DNA from 4 places in the Pseudomonas sp. CF161 genome. Region 1 is predicted to be linked to each of the others. Evidence: riboswitches for the same ligand, from Rfam matches in the RefSeq annotation. Region 1 holds a riboswitch; each other region holds the start of a gene.
The links. Region 1 has a riboswitch for cobalamin ahead of cobO (cob(I)yrinic acid a,c-diamide adenosyltransferase). Riboswitches for the same ligand answer to the same signal wherever they lie in the genome.
Positions count from the first base shown of each region.

Region 2: it holds a riboswitch for cobalamin, as region 1 does, so the genes downstream of both, CF161_RS22385 (TonB-dependent siderophore receptor) here and cobO (cob(I)yrinic acid a,c-diamide adenosyltransferase) in region 1, are expected to answer to the same signal.
Region 3: it holds a riboswitch for cobalamin, as region 1 does, so the genes downstream of both, CF161_RS21080 (bifunctional 2-polyprenyl-6-hydroxyphenol methylase/3-demethylubiquinol 3-O-methyltransferase UbiG) here and cobO (cob(I)yrinic acid a,c-diamide adenosyltransferase) in region 1, are expected to answer to the same signal.
Region 4: it holds a riboswitch for cobalamin, as region 1 does, so the genes downstream of both, CF161_RS12265 (CbtB-domain containing protein) here and cobO (cob(I)yrinic acid a,c-diamide adenosyltransferase) in region 1, are expected to answer to the same signal.

Region 1 is NZ_ATLP01000038.1:75,390-80,586, forward strand. It holds gene cbiB (adenosylcobinamide-phosphate synthase CbiB) at 1-666, opposite strand, end outside; gene bluB (5,6-dimethylbenzimidazole synthase) at 663-1,313, opposite strand; gene CF161_RS05655 (cobyrinate a,c-diamide synthase) at 1,310-2,659, opposite strand; gene cobO (cob(I)yrinic acid a,c-diamide adenosyltransferase) at 2,670-3,281, opposite strand; cobalamin riboswitch at 3,361-3,595, opposite strand; gene CF161_RS05665 (hypothetical protein) at 3,764-4,345, shown strand; gene CF161_RS05670 (sorbosone dehydrogenase family protein) at 4,419-5,197, shown strand, end outside.
Region 2 is NZ_ATLP01000099.1:30,364-35,560, forward strand. It holds gene CF161_RS22370 (DUF2625 family protein) at 1-455, shown strand, start outside; gene CF161_RS22375 (DUF1543 domain-containing protein) at 478-975, opposite strand; gene CF161_RS22380 (hypothetical protein) at 1,244-2,317, shown strand; cobalamin riboswitch at 2,357-2,562, shown strand; gene CF161_RS22385 (TonB-dependent siderophore receptor) at 2,736-4,823, shown strand; gene CF161_RS22390 (amidohydrolase) at 5,084-5,197, shown strand, end outside.
Region 3 is NZ_ATLP01000094.1:2,754-7,950, forward strand. It holds gene CF161_RS21075 (TonB-dependent receptor) at 1-1,502, opposite strand, end outside; gene CF161_RS21080 (bifunctional 2-polyprenyl-6-hydroxyphenol methylase/3-demethylubiquinol 3-O-methyltransferase UbiG) at 1,538-2,311, opposite strand; cobalamin riboswitch at 2,420-2,623, opposite strand; partial or broken gene CF161_RS33465 (NADP-dependent oxidoreductase) at 2,733-2,905, opposite strand; gene CF161_RS21085 (ABC transporter ATP-binding protein) at 3,023-3,859, opposite strand; gene CF161_RS21090 (ABC transporter permease) at 3,847-4,650, opposite strand; gene CF161_RS21095 (ABC transporter substrate-binding protein) at 4,660-5,197, opposite strand, start outside.
Region 4 is NZ_ATLP01000067.1:1,442-6,638, forward strand. It holds partial or broken gene cobN (cobaltochelatase subunit CobN) at 1-827, opposite strand, end outside; gene cobW (cobalamin biosynthesis protein CobW) at 831-1,904, opposite strand; cobalamin riboswitch at 2,000-2,212, opposite strand; cobalamin riboswitch at 2,343-2,570, shown strand; gene CF161_RS12265 (CbtB-domain containing protein) at 2,667-2,855, shown strand; gene CF161_RS12270 (CbtA family protein) at 2,867-3,568, shown strand; gene CF161_RS12275 (cobalamin biosynthesis protein) at 3,565-3,978, shown strand; gene cobM (precorrin-4 C(11)-methyltransferase) at 4,061-4,807, shown strand; gene nfuA (Fe-S biogenesis protein NfuA) at 5,002-5,197, opposite strand, start outside.

The DNA of each region.
Region 1 (5,197 bases):
CCAGCACTTGAGCGCCAGGCGGGTCTTGCCCAGCAGCGCGTAGGTCAGGGCCACCAGCCGCGCCGGAATGTAATTGAGCACATCGTCGATTTTTGCCGCCGCCCAGCCGAAGCGTTCGAAGCGTTCATTACGATAGCCCCACATCGCGTCCAGGGTGTTGCTCAGGCGATAGAGCACCACCCCCGGCGCGCCTGCCACGGCAAACCAGAACAACGCCGCGAACACCGCATCGCTGCCATTTTCCAGCACCGATTCGGTGGCGGCGCGAGCCACGGCGGTGGCGTCCAGCTCGCTGGTCTCACGACTGACCAGGTAACCGACCCGCTGCCGCGCCTGCTCCAGGTCATCGCTGCGCAACGCCTGGGCCACCGGCTCGACATGCTCACCCAGGCTGCGCAAGCCCAGGGCGCAATACAACGCCAGAATCTCCACCAGCCAGCCGATATACGGCAGCCATGACAGCGCCGTGGCCAGCAGGGTCAGCGGCAGCACCGCCAGTACCCAGGCCGTCACCCCATGGCTGCGCCAGCCGCGTCCGGCGGAATTGAAACGTTGCTCGATGCGATCGGCAAAACGGCCGAACGCCACCAGCGGATGCCAGCGCTTGGGCTCGCCCAGCAGCGCATCCAGCGCAACCCCGGCGACACTCAGCAACGCCACACTCATTGACTCACTCCCCAGAAATTTTCATACAGCAATTCACTCAGCGGACGCGGTTGCGCCCAGCCTTCCAGTGCCAGCATCGGCGCCGGGTAAAACTCGGTGACCGGCCCCAGGCACAGCACTGCCAGGGGCTTGGCGCCGGGCGGCAACCCCAGCAGGTCAGCCAGGGCCTGGGGTTCGAACAGCGATACCCAGCCCATGCCCAGGCCCTCGGCCCGCGCCGCCAGCCACAGGTTCTGGATCGCGCAGGACAGCGAGGCCATGTCCATTTCCGGCAGCGTACGGCGGCCGAAGATGTGCCGCTCACGCCCGTCCATCAAGGCCGCCACCAGCACCTCGGCACAATCGTTGATGCCCTCGACCTTGAGTTTCATGAACTCATCGGAGCGCTCGCCCAGGGCCTCGGCGGTGCGCACCCGCTCTTCTTCCACCAACTGCTGGATATTGCCGCGCAGCTCAGGGTTGCTGATGCGGATAAAACGCCACGGCTGCATCAGGCCGACACTGGGCGCCTGGTGCGCGGCCTCGAGCAGGCGCTGCAACAGCACCGGCTCGACGCTGCCACCGGCGAAGTGGCGCATATCACGCCGCTCGGCAATGGCCCGATAGACCGCGGCCCGTTCGACAGCCGAAAAAGCATTGTCGGTCATGAAAGTTCAGCTACCGCTGGCGCCGGCTTGCCGACAGTCGCCAGCAACGGCTGCGGGGCGAACAGCGCCGCCACCGCCGCCGGGTTGGACGGGAAATAGAAGTGCACATACGAGGCGGTCATCCGCCCATCGCGATACACCGCCTCGGCGCCACGCCCGCCATTGGGGCTCACGCCACGGGCAATCGGCGTCAGTTCGGTATTGGTCAGCGAATGGTGGTAGGTGTGGCCGCGCAAGGTGCCTTCCGGCAACTGCACGTCCTGCAGGGCCAGGGCCGCCAGGCGCTTTTGCATCACCGCGTCACCGGGCAGCAGCCCCAGCAGACGGGCACTGTGGCCCTCGACATCAGTCAGGGAATCGAGCAGGTAGAGCATGCCGCCACATTCGGCGAGCAAGGGTTTGCCGGCGCCGTGGTGGGCGCGGATCGCCGCGAGCATCGCGCTGTTTTCGGCCAGGGCCTGGTGATGCAGTTCCGGGTAGCCACCGGGCAGGTACAGGCTGTCGGCAGGCGGCAGCTCGCGGTCGTGGATCGGCGAAAAGAATGACAACTCGGCGCCCATCGCCCGCAGCAGGTCCAGGCTCGCGCCATAGGTGAAGGCAAAGGCCTCGTCCCGGGCCACGGCGATGCGCACTCCAGCCAGCAACGGCTCGGCGTTCACTCGCTCGGGGGCGGCGAAGGTGACCGCTGGCGGCAGCGCCACTTCGCAGCTGCCGGCCAGGGCCTGCGCCGCCGCGTCCAGGCGCAGGTCGAGGTCGTTGAGTTCTCGGGCCTGCACCAGCCCCAGGTGACGACTCGGCAGTTCGATACCGGTCTCCCGGGACAAAGCGCCATACCAGCGCAAGCCTTCGGTCAGGCTGCCTTCGAGCAACTGGGCATGGCGCAGGGTGCCGACCCGATTGGCCAGCACGCCGGCGAATGGCAAGTCCGGCTGGTAGCGCGCCAGCCCCAGAGCCAGGGCGCCGAAGGTCTGGGCCATGGCCGTGCCGTCGATCACCGCCAGCACCGGCACGCCAAAATGCCGCGCCAGGTCGGCGCTGGACGGCGTGCCGTCGAACAGGCCCATGACCCCTTCGATCAGAATCAGGTCCGCCTCGGCGGCGGCCTCCCACAACAGGCGACGGCTCTCTTGCTCGCCGACCATCCACATATCCAGTTGGTACACCGGCGCGCCGCTGGCACGCTCGAGGATCATCGGGTCGAGAAAGTCCGGGCCGCACTTGAACACCCGGACCTTGCGCCCCTGGTTGCGGTGCAGGCGCGCCAGGGCGGCGGTCACGGTGGTTTTGCCCTGGCCGGACGCCGGGGCGGCGATCAATACCGCCGGGCAATGACGAGCATCACTCATGCTCGGGCACTCACAGTTCCACCCCTTTCTGCGCCTTGATCCCGGCCTGGAACGCATGTTTGACCACGCCCATTTCGGTGACGGTGTCCGCCAGTTCGATCATTTCCGGCTTGGCGCCGCGACCGGTGACCACCACGTGCTGCATCGGTGGACGGGCCTGCAGGTCGCTGAGCACCTGGTCCAGGTCGAGGTAACCGTGCTTGAGGGCGATGTTCAGCTCATCGAGCACCACCAGGCCGATGGCCGGGTCGCGCAGTAACTGACGGGACACTTCCCAGGCAGCCTCGGCAGCGGCGATATCGCGCTGGCGGTCCTGGGTCTCCCAGGTGAAGCCCTCGCCCATCACATGAAAACGCACCTGTTCCGGGAAGCGCCGGAAAAACAACTCTTCCCCGGTGCTGTTGCGGCCCTTGATGAATTGCACCACGCCGCATTGCATGCCGTGGCCCATGGAGCGGGCGAGCATGCCAAAGGCCGAGCTGCTCTTGCCTTTGCCATTGCCGGTCAGCACCAGCAGCAGCCCGCACTCGTTCGGCGAGTTGGCGATGCGTTCATCGATCACGGCTTTTTTGCGCAACATGCGCGCCAGATGGCGCTCGTCACGATCGGGGGATTGGGTCATGGGGCAGCTCTCCGTTGGGGCTGGATAACGGGGGGCAGGAATAGAAATAGAAGGCGCAAGCCTGGCATCGCCCACCGTGATGCCGTTGGATGGATCAGGCCGGTCTCCGGGCTTGTGAGCAGCACTAATGCCGAACCGCGCGCCTTCCCATGTCAGTTCGACACAGTGGCACCAAGCGCGGTCTTGACTCACTTACCGTTGCGGGGGCAGCGCCGGAATCGTCGCCCGTTCCTGTTCGGAACACGCACTCACCGGCTTCCCTGTTTCACCCTGTCGACCCATGGCCACAGAGCACCTGAAACAAGTCGCGAAGGTTAGAGGGTTGGGGGTGGAGCGTCAATTAAAGCCGGCCGTCGGCGAGCGCGAAGCACTGCACCAGATCAATAAAATGACGCCAATCTTGTGCCACACTGCAAGCAGTGATATCAAATAGCCACAATCTGGCTACCCAAATCTATCTGACAAAAACAAGGGTGAGTTCAATGCAAGGCATGATCATCAGCAATCCGAAACTGGAGTTTCTGCGCCCGATGCTGGAGCGCTGGTTTGATTGCATTGACCGCTACAACGAGGTGCGCGGCGACAACGAATGCCCGTACTGGTTTGATGAACAGGCCAACCTCGGCCTGCTGTCGGCCGCCGCCTGGATGGCAGAAATGGTCACCTTGCAGCACAGCCCGAGCAAAAAGCAGCTCGAAGAAGGCAATCGCAATGGCCGCGCCGACCTGTACCTGGCCACCCGCGAGGAACGCGCTTTCCTCAAGGTCAGCCAGCGCTGGCCACGGGTCAACAACCTGCAACTGACCCAGGCCCTGCTGGATGTCAGCAGTGATGCCAGAACCATCGCCTACCCCAATGAGCTGCGGCTGGGCTGCCTGTTTATCGCCCCACTCAAGGCCCAGCACAGCGCCACACCGGAAGAACTCCAGGACATGCTCGACGACCTGCAAAAGGAACACACCTGCGCCGTTGCCTGGTACTTCCCCTACGCCTACCGCAAGCTGCACAACGACAGCGGCAACTACCACCCCGGGGTCGCCGTGCTGTTCAAAGAGGCCCGCTGATCAGGTTGAACCATCGACTGGCTATGCTCCTCTATGAATACAACGACTCCAGTGCATTCATAGGGACATCGGCATGCTCATCAAGCCCCAAATCGCTCTTCTGATCGCCGTCGCCGCGGGCCTTGCCGGCTGCGGCGAAACCTCCACCCTGCAAGTGTCGGACGGCACCGGCCCGTCACCGCAATTGCCGGAGCCGAATAAAACCCTGATCCCCACGGTGAATATCGCGCCAGCCATCGGCTGGCCCGAGGGCGCCACGCCCATCGCCGCGCCAGGCACCCGGGTCGCGGCATTCGCCGAAAAACTCGATCACCCACGCTGGCTCTATGTGCTGCCCAATGGCGACGTGCTGGTGGCCGAGACCAACGCCCCGCCCAAGCCCGATGACAGCAAAGGCATCCGTGGCTGGGTCATGGAGAAGGTCATGGGTCGGGCCGGCGCCGGCGTGCCGAGCGCCAACCGCATCACCTTGCTGCGCGACCAGGACCACGACGGAGTGGCGGAAACCCGCACCGTATTCCTCGAGAACCTGAACTCACCGTTCGGCATGGCCCTGGTCGGCAACGACCTGTACGTGGCCGATACCGATCAGTTGCTGCGCTTCCCCTATAAAGACGGTGAAACCTCCATCAGCGCACCGCCGACCAAAGTCGTCGACCTGCCGGGCGGCCCCCTCAACCACCACTGGACCAAGAACGTGATTGCCAGCAAGGACGGCAGCAAGCTTTACGTTACGGTCGGCTCCAACAGCAACGTCGGTGAAAACGGCCTGGACCAGGAGCAGGGACGGGCAGCGATCTGGGAAGTGGATCGCGCCACGGGCAATCATCGGATCTTCGCCTCGGGCCTGCG
Region 2 (5,197 bases), on a different contig from region 1:
ATGACGGCTGGCTGCGACTGCTGGGGTCGGGGCATGCACGGCTGCCACGCAACCTGCGGGACTGGAATCAGGAGCGCATCCAGGGCGCAATGCTGGTCGCCGACGATGCCGCGGGCGGCTTCTTTGCCATCAACGGCGGCGGCCTCGGCGACGATACCGGGGCCCTGTACTACTGGGCACCGGACACCCTGCGCTGGGAAGCCCTGGAAATCGGCTACTCGGACTTCGTCGAATGGGCCCTGAGCGAACGCCTGGGGCAGTTCTACCAGGAACTGCGCTGGGACGGCTGGCAGCGTGAACTGCCGCAGCTCGGCGCAGACCAGTGCATGAGCTTCTACCCGTTCCTGTGGACCGCCGAAGGCAGCATCAACGGCAGCAGCCGGCGCGCGGTGCCGCTGGACGAACACTACCGACTGAACCTGGAACTGGCGCAAAAGCTCGACGCTCCGGCCTGAAACCAGCGTCAGCCACCGGGGCTCAGCGGGGAATCACGATGTAGTCGTTGCGCTGGACCACCCCGCGATGCTCGCCCTCTACCAGGTGGATATAGCGCCCGTCCACGGCATCGATCGGCAGGCAGTCGTCGACGTCCATCAGCGCATCGGTATGGGCCTTGCTCCAGTGGCTGAGCATCTGCCGCTTGCCCTTGGCCTTGGCTTCAGCCTTGTCGTGGGCCACCACCAGCAGGTAGTGGTGGGCCTCGCCGAAGGCCTGGGCCTCATAACCGCCGAGGTTGATGAAATACAGGCGCGGGGCCCCGGGCAGAGGCGCCAGCGGGCTCAACTGCACCTTCCACCCTTCCACGCCATCGACCTGCATCCACGAATCGATATGCAGCCCCGCCGGGCTGCCAAACCAGCCTTCGCGCAGTTGCGGGTAGGCCGCTTCCAGGCTGTCGGCGATGGCGAACACCACGTCGTGGACCTCAATCTTGGCCCTGGGGTGTTTGCCCCCCAGCATCACTACAAAAAGCATTCTGTTCCTTGGTTACCTGCCGCCGGCGGCAGCGATTTCGGGGCGACGGCCCCGGTCGGGGCTCATCAGGCAAGCGCTATATTCTTCACCATGTTGCGTCTGATTGCTCAGGTTTTACCGCGCCCGGGCCAGCCCCGCGCGGGGTGCAGCGCATTGCCGCTCAAGGCCAATCGCCAGCAGCCGATAGCCACACAGGCCATGCCATTTGCTGGCAAGGATTGCGGCGTGGGGCCCAACGGCCCCGCCATTGGACAACCAGGAGATGGTCTTGAAGCACACATTCAACGCGCTCGCGCTGGCGGCGGCACTGGTCTCGCCGACGCTGCTGGCGGCCCCGGACTTTACCGTGCATGACGTTGCACTCGGCATGCCCTATGACGAAGTCAATCTGCTGCTTCAGGAAACCTGCCCCCGGGGCTGCATGACCTACACCGGCTCCGGCCCGGCGGGCATCCATTCGCTGACGGTGTTCCTGCGCTACCAGACGATCTACTTCAGCAACACCCGGCGCACCGAGGTCAACCGCGACAAGCCCTATGAATCGGCGACCTACACCTTCGGCCCCGATCACAAGGTCATCGCCCTGGAAGCCGAGGTAAAAGGTTCGCTCACCGCCGGCAAGAAGCTCGCCGACCAGGCCCTGGCCCGTTACTCAGGCCCGCTGCAGGCGTTCACCCAGACCACCCAGGTCGCGGTACATGCCCAGGCATCGCTGGACCACCTGTCCTACCTGTATGCGCCGAACATGACCGGCAAGCAGTTCGAGCTGAGCGTGATCGAGCCTGCGCCTTCGCGCATGGCGGTGACCCGGGTCAATTACTGGGACTTCGACGCCGTGCGCGCCCTGGAAGCGGCCAAACCTGCCGATTTCGTGACTGTGCGCGGCCCCGCCGGCATGGGCCTGGTGCCCCGCGAAACCAACGCCGTGGAAGCAGCCAAGGCCCGTCGCTACCCGGCACTGGAGATCAGCACCCAGACCCAGGCCGTCAACGGCAACGACAAGGTGCAGGTGATTGCCGAGCAGCATGACGGCAATAAAAACCCGCCCAGCCAATTGCTGGTCAACGGTGCCCTGATCCGGAAGTCGGCCCTGCTCAGCGACGGCATGTCGTTCGAAGCCGTACAGCACCTGGGCGATGGGCTGTTTCTGGTGAGTGCCGCGTGGTCCGGCAATGGCTGCAGTGCCCAGGAGCAAATGCTGCTCAAGGTGGTCAACGGCAAGGGGCATCTGTCTGAACCCTTTGGCCGCTGCGAACCGCAGATCACCCAGCATGCTGGCACTACCTACTTCAACTTCGCCGAAACCGAATACGAGCCGCCGCAGACCCTGGCCACCCCCTGAAGCGGCTTTGCGCATTGACGAAGAAATTCATCAATGGTCATATGCGCGCCAGTTACAGGTGTCCCATGCCGCCGTGCATGGGATTAAACGGGAAGCCGGTGCGTCACTTCGGTGATCAGTCCGGCGCTGCCCCCGCAACGGTAAGCGAGCGAAGCATTCGACAGACCACTGTGCTCCGGCATGGGAAGGTGAATGCTTCATGACCCTCGCGAGCCCGGAGACCGGCCTGCAACTTCGTTTGGCAACCCCGCGGTGGGCGGGCGCAGTCCGGTTTGCGTGGGCGCGTGCGCCTGCGATTCCCTATGCGTTGTTCCCTCCGGGTTTCATTCTTTCCTGACTCAGTTGGAATAGCATGTCCCGCAATCCCCTGCTCCAAAGCCTCGCAAGCCGATCCCTGCCGATCACTTTTCTACCCTGCATGGCCTTTTCATCCCTGACCTTTGCCGAAACCGACCCGCGTGCGCTGGCCTTGCCGGCGACCCTGGTCAGCGAAGTCGCCAAGGGCGATGACACCTCCCTCAGCACACCGCTGCCCGCCGGTTCACGGCTGAACCTGAGCGCCCTGGAAAACCCCGCCAGCACCAGCAGCCTCGGCCAGGACGCCATCGATAACCGCAACAACCTCACGGTGCAGGACGCCGTGACCCGCTCCCCGGGCATCACCAGCATCGCCGCCCCGGGCAACGGCAACACTGCGCTGGCGGCGCGGGGCTTTACCGGGCACAGCTCGGTCATGACCCTGTTCGACGGCGCGCGCCTGTACACCGGTGCCGGCAGCCTGACGTTTCCGGTCGACCCGTGGATGGTTGAACGCATCGACGTGATCCGTGGCCCGGCCTCGGTGCTCTATGGCGAAGGCGCCACCGGAGCGGTGGTCAATGTGATCTCGAAGCAGCCCTTCGAAGGTGAAGTGCGCAACCGCCTGCGCTTGGGTTATGGCTCCAACGATCGCCAGCAACTGGGCCTGGACAGCGGCGGTTCCCTCAGCGACACCCTGAGCTATCGCCTGACCCTGAACCAGCAGCAAAGCAACGGTTGGGTCGACCACGGCGACTCGCGCAGCCTGGCCCTCAGCGCAGCCCTGCGCTGGCAGGCCAGCGATGACCTGAGCTTCACCTTCGCCCATGAGCGTGGCGACAGCGAGCCGAGCAGCTACTTCGGCACGCCCCTGCTCGACGGGCACTACCGCGACAGCCTGCGCGACAAGAACTACAACCTGCGCAACGCCGTGCAGCGCAACAACGATGAATGGACCCGGCTCAACACCAACTGGAACCTGAGCGACAGCGTCAGCGCCAGCAACCAGCTGTATTACATCAAGAGCCGCCGCCATTGGCGCAACGCCGAAACCTACAGCTGGCAACCCGCAAACGGGCAACTGCTGCGCCAGGACTATCTGGAGATCAAGCACGACCAGGAGCAGATGGGCGACCGCCAGAGCTTCACCTTCAACCATTCACTGTTCGGCCTGGACAGCCGCACGGTGGTCGGCACCGAGGTCAATAAAGTCCGTTTCGGGGTCGACAGCAACTCGCCTTACCAAGACGTCGCGGGCGGCACCATCGACCCCTGGCAGCCGACCCCGGGGTATTTCCAGAGTCAATCCAGGTTTTCCCCGCAAACCGACAGCACCACCCGCACCTTTGCCCTGTTTGCCGAGAACCGCTTGCAGCTGTCCGAGCGCTGGTCCCTGGTGACCGGCGTGCGCCGCGACCAGAACCACATCGAGCGCGACGACCAGCGTGCCGGCAGCCGCAGCGACCGCAGCCTCACGGGTGGCAACTGGCGCGCCGGGCTGGTGTTCGCGGTCACCGACCAACTGTCGCTGTACGGCCAGTATTCGACCAGCGAAGACGGGGTCGACGATCTGATCAGCCTCAATGCCGACGATCAGCAGATGGACCTGACCGAGGCCCGGCAGACCGAGTTCGGCCTCAAGCAACAGTTCTGGGACGGGCGCGGTGAATGGACCCTGGCGGCCTACCATATCGTCAAGAAAAAACTGCTCAGCAGCGACCCGGTCACGCGCCAGGCGCAACAGGTCGGCCAGCAGTCCGCCGACGGCCTGGAGGCGTCCCTGGAGCTGGCCCTGGCCCACGACTGGCAGGTCTCGGCCAATGCCGCGCTGGTGCGGGCCGAATACGACGACTTCGATGAAGTGGTGTCGGGCCAGGTGGTCTCGCGCGCCGGCAATCGCCCGAGTAACGTGCCGCGGCGCAGCGCCAACCTGTGGTTGAACAAGACCCTGAGCCAGGACCTGACAGCCGGCATGGGCCTGCGCTATGTCGACGCGCGTTATGCCAATACGGCCAACACCACCCAGGTTCCGGGCTACACCGTGCTCGACGCCAACCTCGGCTGGCAGCTGCAACGGGATGTGCGCCTGGGCCTGCAACTCAACAACCTGCTCGACCGGCGCTACGCCGTGGCCCAGCAGAACAATGGCCAGCAATGGCTGATGGGTGAACCGCGCTCGTTCTTCGTCACCGCCGACTACAGCTTCTAAGCCGGTCCACGGTCCAGCGAACGACGCTCGGGCACGTTTAACGCCGCCCAAGCTCAGCGCCGGGAGCCCCACAGGTTTCCGGCGCTGGCTGCTGGCAGAGCAGCAGACCATCAGCAACCGGCTGTTGCGCCGGGTGCATCCCTACGCCTGACCCCCCACGCAACGCCGGCCTGGCGGCCTGCAAGCGGGCTGGCATGCTTTCTGCGTTAACGCCGTTGCGCCCGACTTCGGGCCCTGCCGTTCCAACCCAGAGGCCTTGCATGAATCACTCTTTCTCCCGACTCGGCATCAGCGCCGGATTGCTGTTCTCTTCCCTGCTCCACAACACCGCCAGCGCCGCCGTGGTGGATGCCGAGCGCCTGCAGACCCTCGAC
Region 3 (5,197 bases), on a different contig from region 1:
AGCGCCAGGTCGAAGAACTGGTAGCGGCTGGTCAGGGTAATGCCGGTTTCGTATTGCAGGCTGGTCTCGGGCTTGAGGTCGGCATTGCCCAGGGTCTGGCTGCCGCTGGTGGTGGTGAAGTCGGCCGCCAGCTCGCCTGCCAGTGGTGCGCGGAATCCGGTGGAAACCCCGGCCCGCAGCTTGACCCCGGGCATGGCCTCGAAGGCGGCGCCGAGGCTGTAGGTGACTTCATCGAAACTGCGGGTCTGCTCTTCGAGGGTCGGCATGTAGTCGGTCTTGACCGTGCTCGAGCGGCCATAGCTGTAGCGCGAACCGGCGCGCAGGGTCAGGCGGTCGTCCATCAGGCGCTGGATCAGCTCGGCGTAGAGTGCGGCGCTGAGGTCATCGGAGTTGATGTCGTAGGGCGCCACCTGGCTGCTGGTGGAGCCGTTCATGGCCACGCGGAAACGATCATTGCGCAGTGTGCTTTTTTCCAGGTCCAGGCCCAGCAGCAGGTCGGTGCCGGGGCCCAGCAGCAACTGCGGCGTCAGCTTCAGGCCATAGGCGTCCAGGCGGCGCTCGATATGGTCCTTGCTGAACCCGGGGCTGCCGTTGCCCTGGCGCTCGGAACCCCAGTGCAGGTCGTCGACATCGCGCAGGGCGTAGACCTGGGCCGCCCAGTTCAGCCAGTCGCTCGGCTTGGCGGTCCAGTTGGCTTCCAGGGACTGGTTATAGCGGTTGTCGTAGTTGTTGTAGTCCCATTGCGAACCGCGAAAGCCCGCGTCGTAGATGCCGTCCGAGCGCAGGGTCAGGTCCAGGCGCTGGTCATCGGACAGGTCATAGCCCAGGGCCAATAACCCGCCCCGGCGTTTCCACGCGGTGTTTTCCTGGGTGCCGTCGCGGCTCTGATAGTCACCGCGCCGACCGCTGTCCAGGCCCAGGTAGTAATCCAGCGGCCCGGACGCGCCGCTCTGGAACAGGCTGCCCTGGGCCAGGCCCCAGGAGCCGCCCTGCAGGGTCGCGCCGCCGCCTTCGGTGTTGCGGCCATTGCGGGTGATGATGTTGATCACGCCCCCGATGGCCTGGCTGCCATAGATCACCGAGGCCGGGCCACGGATCACTTCAATGCGCGCGACCTGGGCCGGCGACAGCTTGGAAATATTCGCCGTGCCGGCCCGGCGCCCGTTGACCAGCACCGTCACCTGGCTGCGAAAGTCCCGGCCCTGGCCATCGGTATTGCCGCCGCGGATGTTGATCGAGGTCTGGCCCGGGGTCCATTCGCTGAAAAAGCCCACCGCGTTTTCCGCCAGCAGGTCGGTCAGGTTGCGCGCCGAGGAGCGTTCGATCTGTTCGCTGTCGATCACCTGCACGGTGCTGGTGACGTCCTTGAGCGACTCGCCGGCCCGGGGGGCGCTGACCAGGGTCGTGTCCATCTGCAGCACCGACGGGTTGTCGGCGGCCTGGGTGGCGAGGCTGGTGCCCAGCAACAGGGGCAGGGCGAAGGTGTGGCGCAGGCTTGGCATGGGGCAGGTCCGCAGGCAGGTTCTTATGGGAGAGTTCACGCGTGCCAGAGCAAGCTGGCGGCGCGTTTCGGGGCGCTGGCCAGCCAGCCCCCCGGGGCCGGTTGCAGGTGATCCTGCAAATGCCGTTCAAGCAGCCCCAGCGCCGCGCCATCGAGGGCGCCGAGCTTCTCCCTGAAATGCATCAGGGCTGCTTCGGGGGTGGCGAACAGCGTGCTGAACGCCCAGTCGGTGAAGTGAATCTCGTCGGGCTGGGCGCTGGCCGGCAGCTCGGCCAGGGTCAGCTGATAACCCGGGGTCATGTCGCTGCGGTGCAATTGCGGCGGCAGGAACCCCGACAGGCAATAGGTGCGCGGGCCTTCCTGGGCCGGCAGGTTCCACACCAGGGTGCCGCGGGCCAGGGGCCGCACCCGCTCGAGAAAGGCCTGGGCCTGGCCGTCGCTGACCGGGAGGTTGGCGCAGAGCACGGTCTGTGCCGGCGCCAGGCCCAGGTCAGCGATGTCTTGCCAGAGACCCGGGTGCAGGCTCAGGGTCACGGCCGGTGCACGGGCCGCGAGGCGCTCGATGCAGTGGCCCATGTAGGCGTTGGGTTCGACCACGGTCCACTGGCCACCGGGGGCCAGCAGATGCCGCCCGAGAATCCCCGAACCGGCACCGATATCCAGCAGTTGCCGCTGCGGGCCGAGCAGTTGCAGCAGGCAGCCGCCGACACGTTCGACATAGTTGGAGGCGGCCAGATGCTCGGCATAAAACGCCGCTTCGTGGTCGGGCCAGACAAAGGGAGCAGGGCGGGGCGGGGTGCAAAGCGTCATCGGGAAGCGCCGGGTTGAGCCTGGTCGGGCCACCCGCGGGAGCTGAAGCAGAAAGTGACGGGCAGGGAACAGCCTACGCACGCCAAGGCCTGCACCCGCCCACCGCGGATTGCCATGTAGGGATCAGGCCGGTCTCCGGGCTCGCGAGGGGCATGAAACATTCGCCTTCCCATGCCGAGGCACAGTGGCTGTGTGAATGTTTCGCTCGCATACCGTTGCGGGGGCAGCGCCGGACTCGCCCCAAAGGGCCTACCGGCTTCCCGTTTCACCCGCAGCACGACGGCTGCGGACACCTGAAACTGGCGCGCATCTGACCATTGGCGGGCGGCAGCGTCAAGCAACCTAAGCCGCAAGCTTGAAGCTTGCGGCTTAGGTGCTTGATGACCTCCTTGTCGTTGGCGCATCCCTGTGCGACAGACTTCAGGGCTTTCTCGGGCATGGCAATCCGCACGGCGACGGTGCCGATAGGGGCCTGGGGAGGGCGCCCGTAGACCTCGTCCTTCGACTTGAAGCGTCGACCTCGGCGCCCAGCCGCAGCACCACGCCGGCCAGGTCGTTGCCCAAAATCAGGGGCAGGCGGTACGGCTGGATCAATCCCGAGCGTGTCCGGATGATTTGCCGCTGGCCGATGAAATCCTGGCAGTGTGCCGGACCCATATCCTTGAATAGCTGCCGCCTGCATCGGCTGACTAGGCGGCGGGTGCCGCGCCGTTAGTGATCGTCCTCGGGCCCGTCGTGCAGCAGGTGGAAGATGTTGCGCTTCATGCGGATAAAGTCCGGGTCCATGACCATGTCCAGGTTGCGCGGGCGGCCGATGGGCACGTCGAGCACTTCCTTGATCCGCCCGGGGCGGGCGCCCATGACGAAGATCCGGTCGCCGAGCAGGATCGCCTCGTCGATATCGTGGGTCACGAACAGCACGGTTTTCTTGCTGTGCTCCCAGACCTTGAGCAGCAGTTGCTGCATCTGCAACCGGGTCTGGCTGTCGAGGGCGCCGAAGGGTTCGTCCATCAGCAGGATCTGCGGGTCGTTGGCCAGGGCCCGGGCGATGGCCACGCGTTGCATCATCCCCCCCGAGAGTTGCTTGGAATAGTTATCGGCAAAGCGCAGCAGGCCGACTTCATTCAGGTAGTGCTCGACGATCTCCTTGCGCTCCGCCGCCGGCACGCCACGGCGCTTGAGGCCGAACTCGATGTTCTTGCGCACCGTCAGCCATGGAAACAGGGTGTAGCCCTGGAACACCATGCCGCGATCGGCACCGGGCCCATCCACCTGCTGGCCACCGACGTAGATTTCGCCCGAAGTCGGCTCGGCCAGGCCTGCCGTCAGGTATAGCAGGCTCGACTTGCCGCAGCCCGAGGGGCCGACCAGTACCGCAAATTGCTGGTCGGGCACCTCGAACGACACCTGTTCCAGGGCGGTGAAGGTGCTGCCCGACGGGGTCTTGTATTGCAGGGTGACCTGGTCCACCCGCAGTTGCGGCGCCGGCTGCGGGGCGATGCGGGCCTGGGTGAGTTGGGTGGGAGAGGTTGCGGTTACTGAGCCCATGCGGCCACCTTCAAACGGAGGAATCTGAACAGTTGATCGGTGACCAGGCCCAGCAGGCCGATCACGGCGATCGCCAGGAAAATCACATCGACCTGGAACCCGCGCATGGCCTTGAGGCTGAGGTAGCCCAGGCCGCTGGAGGCGGCCACCAGTTCGGCCACCACCAGGTAGGTCCAGGCCCAGCCCATGGTCACGCGCAAGGTGTCGAGTACCCCCGGCAGCGATGCCGGGGCGATCACGTGCAGCACCGCGTCGACGCGGCTCGAACCCAGGGTGTAGGAGGCGTTGATCAGGTCCTTGGAAATGCCCTTGGACACGTCGGCGATCATCACCAGCTGCTGGAAGAACACGCCGAAAATAATGATCGACACCCGCTGCTCCAGGCCGATGCCGATCCACAGGATGAACAGCGGCACGAACGAGGTCACCGGCAGGTAGCGGATAAAGTTCACCAGGGGTTCGAGAAACGCCTGCACCACCCGGAAGCTGCCCATCAGCAGCCCGATGGGCACCGCCACCAGGGATGAGATCACGAAGCCGATCATCACCACCTCGACGCTGGCCCAGACATGGGGCCCCAGGGTGCCGTCGCGGGCCAGGCGCAGGGCGGCGTCGAACACCGCCCCCGGGGTCGGCAGGAACATCGCCGGGACCACGCCGCCGTAGGACAGAAACGCCCACAAGCCGATCAGCAGGCCCCAGGCCAGGGCGCTGGCGCTCCAGACCACCTGGATCGGCAAGCCGGTCTTGGGCGTCAGGCAGCGGTTCAGCCACGAATTGCGCTTGGACATGGCGAGCTCCTATTTCGGGCTGATAAAGCGGTTGTCGATCAAGTCGCTGTAGCTGACGTTGAAGGCTTTGCCCTGCAGCTCGCTGGCGGTTTCATTGGCCAGCTTGATCACCGTGGCCGCCTCGCCGGTGCTGCCATTGCTGCCCAGCAGCTTCTCGCTCGTGGCCTGGTCGTAGAAGCGCACGCCCTTGGCCGCGGCTTCCAGCTCGGCCGGGTCCGCCAGATAGCCGCCGACGCCCTTGGCCATGATCGCGTAGGCTTCTTTCGGGTGTTCCTGGGTGTACTTCACGGCCTTGTACAGGCCGGCCACCAGGGCCTTGATGTCGTCCGGCTGCTTGTCGATCACGTCGCAGCTCAGGGCTACCACATCGACGATCACCCCCGGGGTACTGCTGCTGTCCACCAGCACCTTGCCCTGTTGTTTGTTGCGCACGGTGGTCAGGTGCGGTTCCCAGGTCACGGCGGCCGGCACGCGCCCGGAAATAAAGGCGGTGGCGGCGTCGTCGGCGGTCATGTTCTGGATGTTCAGGTCGCTCATTTTCATGCCG
Region 4 (5,197 bases), on a different contig from region 1:
GGGGCCTCGGGGCTGGACTGGGCAAAACCGGTGGTGTTCAGAATCACCCCGGCCTCGACCTCGTCCAGCAGGTCTTCGACCACCGTCAGGCAGCCGGGCTCCTTGAGGCTGGCCACGGCAATCGGCAACGGGTTGAGCCCGGCCGCCTGCAAACGCTGGCAAAACACATCGATAAACCCGGTATTGGCCGCCTGCAGGTGGGAGCGGTAAAACAGCACCGCCGCCACCGGCTGTCCGGCGTGCCAGTCGGCCTGCCAATCGCCCAGGGTCGCGGCGCTTTTATGGGGGTGGTAGATGGCCGTGCGCGGCAGGGTCTGCGGCTCGGTCCAGGCATAGTCGCGGCCCAGCAGGCTGGCGGCCAGGCAGCGGTACAGATTCAGGGCGTTGTCGCGCCCGCCCTGGCGCAAGAAGTGCCACAGGCGATCGCGCGCGGCGGCCGGCACCGTGCTCAGATCGCTGAGCTCCGGGTCCGGGCGGTCATCCCCCGGCACCAGAATCAGCTGCACCCCGCGCTCGGCCAGTTGCACCAGGCGTTCGACGCCATAGCGCCAGTAGCCGATGCCGCCGTGCAGGGAAATCAGGATCACCTTGGCGTGACGCAGCACCTGGTCGACATACAGGTCGACCGAAGCGTGGTTCTGCACCTGCATCGGGTTGGCCAGGCGCAAGCTCGGGAAATCGTCCGGCAACTGCTGGGCCGCTTCCGCCAGCAGCGCCAGGCTGGAGTCGCCGCTGCACAGGATCACCAGCTCGGCGGGGGTTTGTCCAAGGTCGGCAATGTTGTCATCCGACACGAAACCGCCGGGCTGGGTCCTGAGCAGGTGCATGGGTTAAACGCTGAGGGCGGCGCGCAGTTGCGCTTCGAGTTGCTCGGCGTCCAGCTCCTGGCCGATCAGCACCAGGCGCGTGGTGCGGGCCTCGTCGGCGCCCCACTGGCGGTCGAAGTGCTTGTCGAAACGAGTGCCCACGCCCTGGATCAGCAAGCGCATCGGCTTGTTGGGGATGGCGGCAAAACCCTTGACCCGCAGGATCCCGTGCTTGACCACCAGTTGGGTCAGGGCATCGAGCAGCAGGCTTTCCTCGGCTTGCGGCAGTTCGATGGAGATCGAATCGAAGGCGTCGTGATCGTGGTCGTCATGATCGGCATCGTCGCCGTCATGGTGATGGTCGTGGTGGCTGTGACGGCTGTCGATGTGTTCTTCGGAGCCGGCACCCAGGCCCAGCAACACGTCCAGCGGCAGGCGACCGCTGCTGGCTTCGATGACCTTGACCGCTGGCGGCAGCTCTTCGGCCACTTCCAGGCGCACTTTTGCCAGGTCTTCGGCGCTGATCAGGTCGGCCTTGTTGAGAATCACCAGGTCGGCGCTGGCCAGTTGGTCGGCGAACAGCTCGTGCAGCGGCGATTCGTGGTCCAGGTTGGGGTCGAGCTTGCGCTGGGCATCGACCTGGTCCGGGAAGGCGGCGAAGGTGCCGGCGGCCACGGCCGGGCTGTCGACCACGGTGATCACCGCGTCGACGGTGCAGGCGCTGCGGATTTCCGGCCACTGGAAGGCCTGGACCAGGGGTTTTGGCAGGGCCAGGCCCGAGGTTTCGATCAGGATGTGGTCAAGGTCGCCGCGCCGGGCTACCAGTTCGCGCATCACCGGGAAGAATTCTTCCTGCACGGTGCAGCACAGGCAGCCGTTGGCCAGCTCGTAGACCCGGCCGCTGGCTTCTTCTTCAGTACAGCCGATGGAGCATTGCTTGAGGATTTCACCGTCGATGCCCAGCTCGCCAAATTCGTTGACGATCACCGCGATCCGGCGCCCCTGGGCGTTGTCGAGCATGTGCCGCAGCAAGGTGGTTTTGCCCGAGCCAAGGAAGCCGGTGACGATGGTGACGGGAAGTTTGGCCAGTGTTTTCATCGGATGCCCTTTGGCAAGGTGGCGGGCATACGGGACGAAAACCGCGGCAATGGCTGCGCGGAAGAGTTCGCCACCGGATCACCCCGCCCGGTTGTAGTGAGAATTCGTCACGAGGCAGGTCTCCTGGCTGAGGGTGTGCCGGTGGTAACCGACGATTGACGCGCCTTCCCGCCAACGCCTTGAGACGCGTGCAGTGGCTGTGCATCAACCATGACCCTTTACAGTTGCGGGGGCAGCCGCGGCTTGGACCGCGTTCCCTTCTTAGCTTCGGCCGACTGCGCCGAAGAACCTCGAGTGCGCAAGGCTACGCAGAGCGCGGGGGCCGGTCAATGCGCATTGTCGGCAAGCTCCGGCCGCCGGCGTGGGGAGAAACCAGCATCCGGTCCCGGCGCCATTGCGAAAGAGTGGCAATTGACGGCCCTCCCCCGCCCATGCTCTCCTACACACCTTGTTACGGGTGCCCTTCACAGGGTGAAACGGGAAACCGGTGCGTCACGTGCCTTACTCAAGGCCTTGACCAGTCCGGTGCTGCCCCCGCAACGGTAAGCGAGCGAAGAATCAGATCCACTGCGCCGGGCATCCGGCATGGGAAGGCGATTCTTGCAGGCCAGGCGCAAGCCCCGCCCCTCGCGAGCCCGGAGACCGGCCCGCAATAGACACATAACAAACCCGCGGTGGGCGGGCGCTGTTAATTCCCTGTGCGCCCGGCGCGCGGGGTTTTGCTGCGTTCGATCCACCCGCTGATAACCAGAGGGATGCGCCATGTCGATCATCAGCAGCACCAGTCAATCCGCCAGCAGCACCTCCACCCTGAGCCAACGCCTGGTCGCCGCCATCGGTGCCTCGATCCTCGGCGCGTGCCTGGTGTATTTCGCCGGGTTCTCCCATATCGAAGCGGTGCACAACGCCGCCCACGATACCCGTCACAGCTCCGCCTTCCCGTGCCATTGAGAGCTGCTGACATGATCAAGCGTATTGCGCAAACCGCAGGTTTTACCGGGCTGCTGGCCGCCCTGTTGCTGACCCTGCTGCAAAGCTTCTGGGTCGCCCCGCTGATTCTGCAGGCCGAAACCTACGAAAAGGCCCCGGCCACTGAAGTCCATGAACACGCCGAAGGCGCCATGGCCGGCCACACCCACGATGCCGAAGCCTGGGAGCCGGAAGATGGCTGGCAGCGCGTGCTGTCGACCACTGGCGGCAATCTGGTGGTGGCCGTCGGCTTCGCCCTGATGCTCGCCGGCCTGTACACCCTGCGCGCGCCGAATCGCACCTCCCAGGGGCTGCTGTGGGGGCTGGCCGGTTACGCCACCTTCTGCCTGGCGCCGACCCTGGGCCTGCCGCCCGAGCTGCCGGGCACCGCTGCCGCGGACCTGGCGCAACGGCAGATCTGGTGGGTCGGCACCGCGGCCTCGACCGCCGTCGGCATCGCGCTGATCGTGTTTGCCCAGCACTGGCTGCTGAAAGTGCTCGGTGTCGCCATCATTGCCGTGCCGCACATCATTGGCGCACCACAGCCGGAAGTGCACTCGATGCTGGCTCCGGAGGCTCTGGAAGCACAGTTCAAAATCGCCTCGCAACTGACCAATGCGGTGTTCTGGCTGGCCCTGGGCCTGATCAGCGCCTGGTTGTTCCGGCGTAAAAGCGCGGGTCACTACGCGGCATGAGTGAAGGGCACGCAGCGCCGGCCCTGGTGGTCGGCCTGGGTTGCCAGCGCGGCTGCCCGGTGGACACGCTGCGCGCCTTGCTCGACCAGGTCCTGGAAACCCATGGCTTCGGGCTGGATCAGGTCCGGGGCCTGGCCAGTATCGACCTGAAACGCGAAGAGCCCGGCCTGCTGCAACTGGCCGAGCAGTTGGCCCTGCCCCTGACCTGCTTCAGCAGCTCGCAGCTCACGCCCTACGCGCTGCAACTGAGCCACCGCTCGGAAATCGCCTACGAACGCACCGGCTGCTATGGCGTGGCCGAAAGCGCTGCCCTGGCCCTGGCCGAACGCCTGGCGCAGAGCCCGGCGAAACTGCTGATCCGCCGCCAAAAGTACGCCCAGGCGACCCTGGCCATGGCCTGCTGCGGCTAAAATCCCGATAATCCCCCGCGTTGATCATGAGCAATCTTCATCTGCAGGCTTGCCTTGACCCCTTTTTTCACAGGAAACAGCCATGACCGTCTTTTTTATCGGCGCCGGCCCCGGCGACCCGGAGCTGATCACCGTCAAGGGCCAGCGGCTGATCCATCGCTGCCCGGTGATTATCTACGCCGGCTCCCTGGTGCCCGAGGCGGTGCTGGCGGGGCATAGCGCCGAACTGCTGGTCAACAGCGCCGAGTTGCACCTGGAACAGATCATCGAACTGATCAAGGACGCCCATGCCAAGGGCCAGGACGTGGCCCGGGTGCATTCCGGCGACCCCAGCCTGTATGGCGCCATCGGCGAGCAGATCCGCCACCTGCGCCAATTGCAGATTCCCTTTGAAATCATCCCCGGGGTCACCGCCACCGCCGCCTGCGCCGCGTTGCTCGGGGCGGAACTGACCCTGCCGGACGTGTCGCAAAGCGTGATCCTGACCCGCTACGCCGACAAGACGGCGATGCCCCCTGGCGAGGAGTTCTCCAGCCTGGCCCAGCATGGCGCGACCATGGCGATTCACCTGGGGGTCAACCACCTGCAGAAAATCGTCGCCGAACTGCTGCCCCACTACGGCGCCGACTGCCCGATTGCCGTGGTCCATCGCGCCACCTGGCCGGATCAGGACTGGGTGCTGGGCACCCTGAACGACATCGAGCAGAAAGTGGCGGCCAAGGGCTTTCGCCGCACTGCCTTGATTCTGGTGGGCCGGGTGCTGGCGACGGATCATTTCAGCGAGTCGTCGCTGTATCGCGCGGGGCATGCGCATTTGTATCGCCCGTAGGGCGTGCGGGGAAATCGGGGCTGACGAGTTGCAGCGGCCGCTTTGCGGCCGAGCGGGAGCAAGCTCCCTCGCCACACGCATGCTCCCCGCCCGCACAGCGCACTCCGTTGCCCGGGGTTGAAGGCGCCTTTTCTGGCCCATAAAAAAACGGCGCTCACGGGGCGCCGTTTTTTTGGGTGCAGTGAACGCCTTACTTAGTAGTAGGCGTTTTCTTTCTGCGTGTGGTCGGTCACGTCGCGGACCCCCTTGAGCTCCGGGATACGCTCGAGCAAGGTGCGCTCGATGCCTTCCTTCAGGGTCACGTCGGCCTGGCCGCAGCCCTGGCAGCCGCCGCCGAATTGCAGCACGGCGATGCCGTCTTCAACCACGTCGATCAGGCTGACCTGGCCG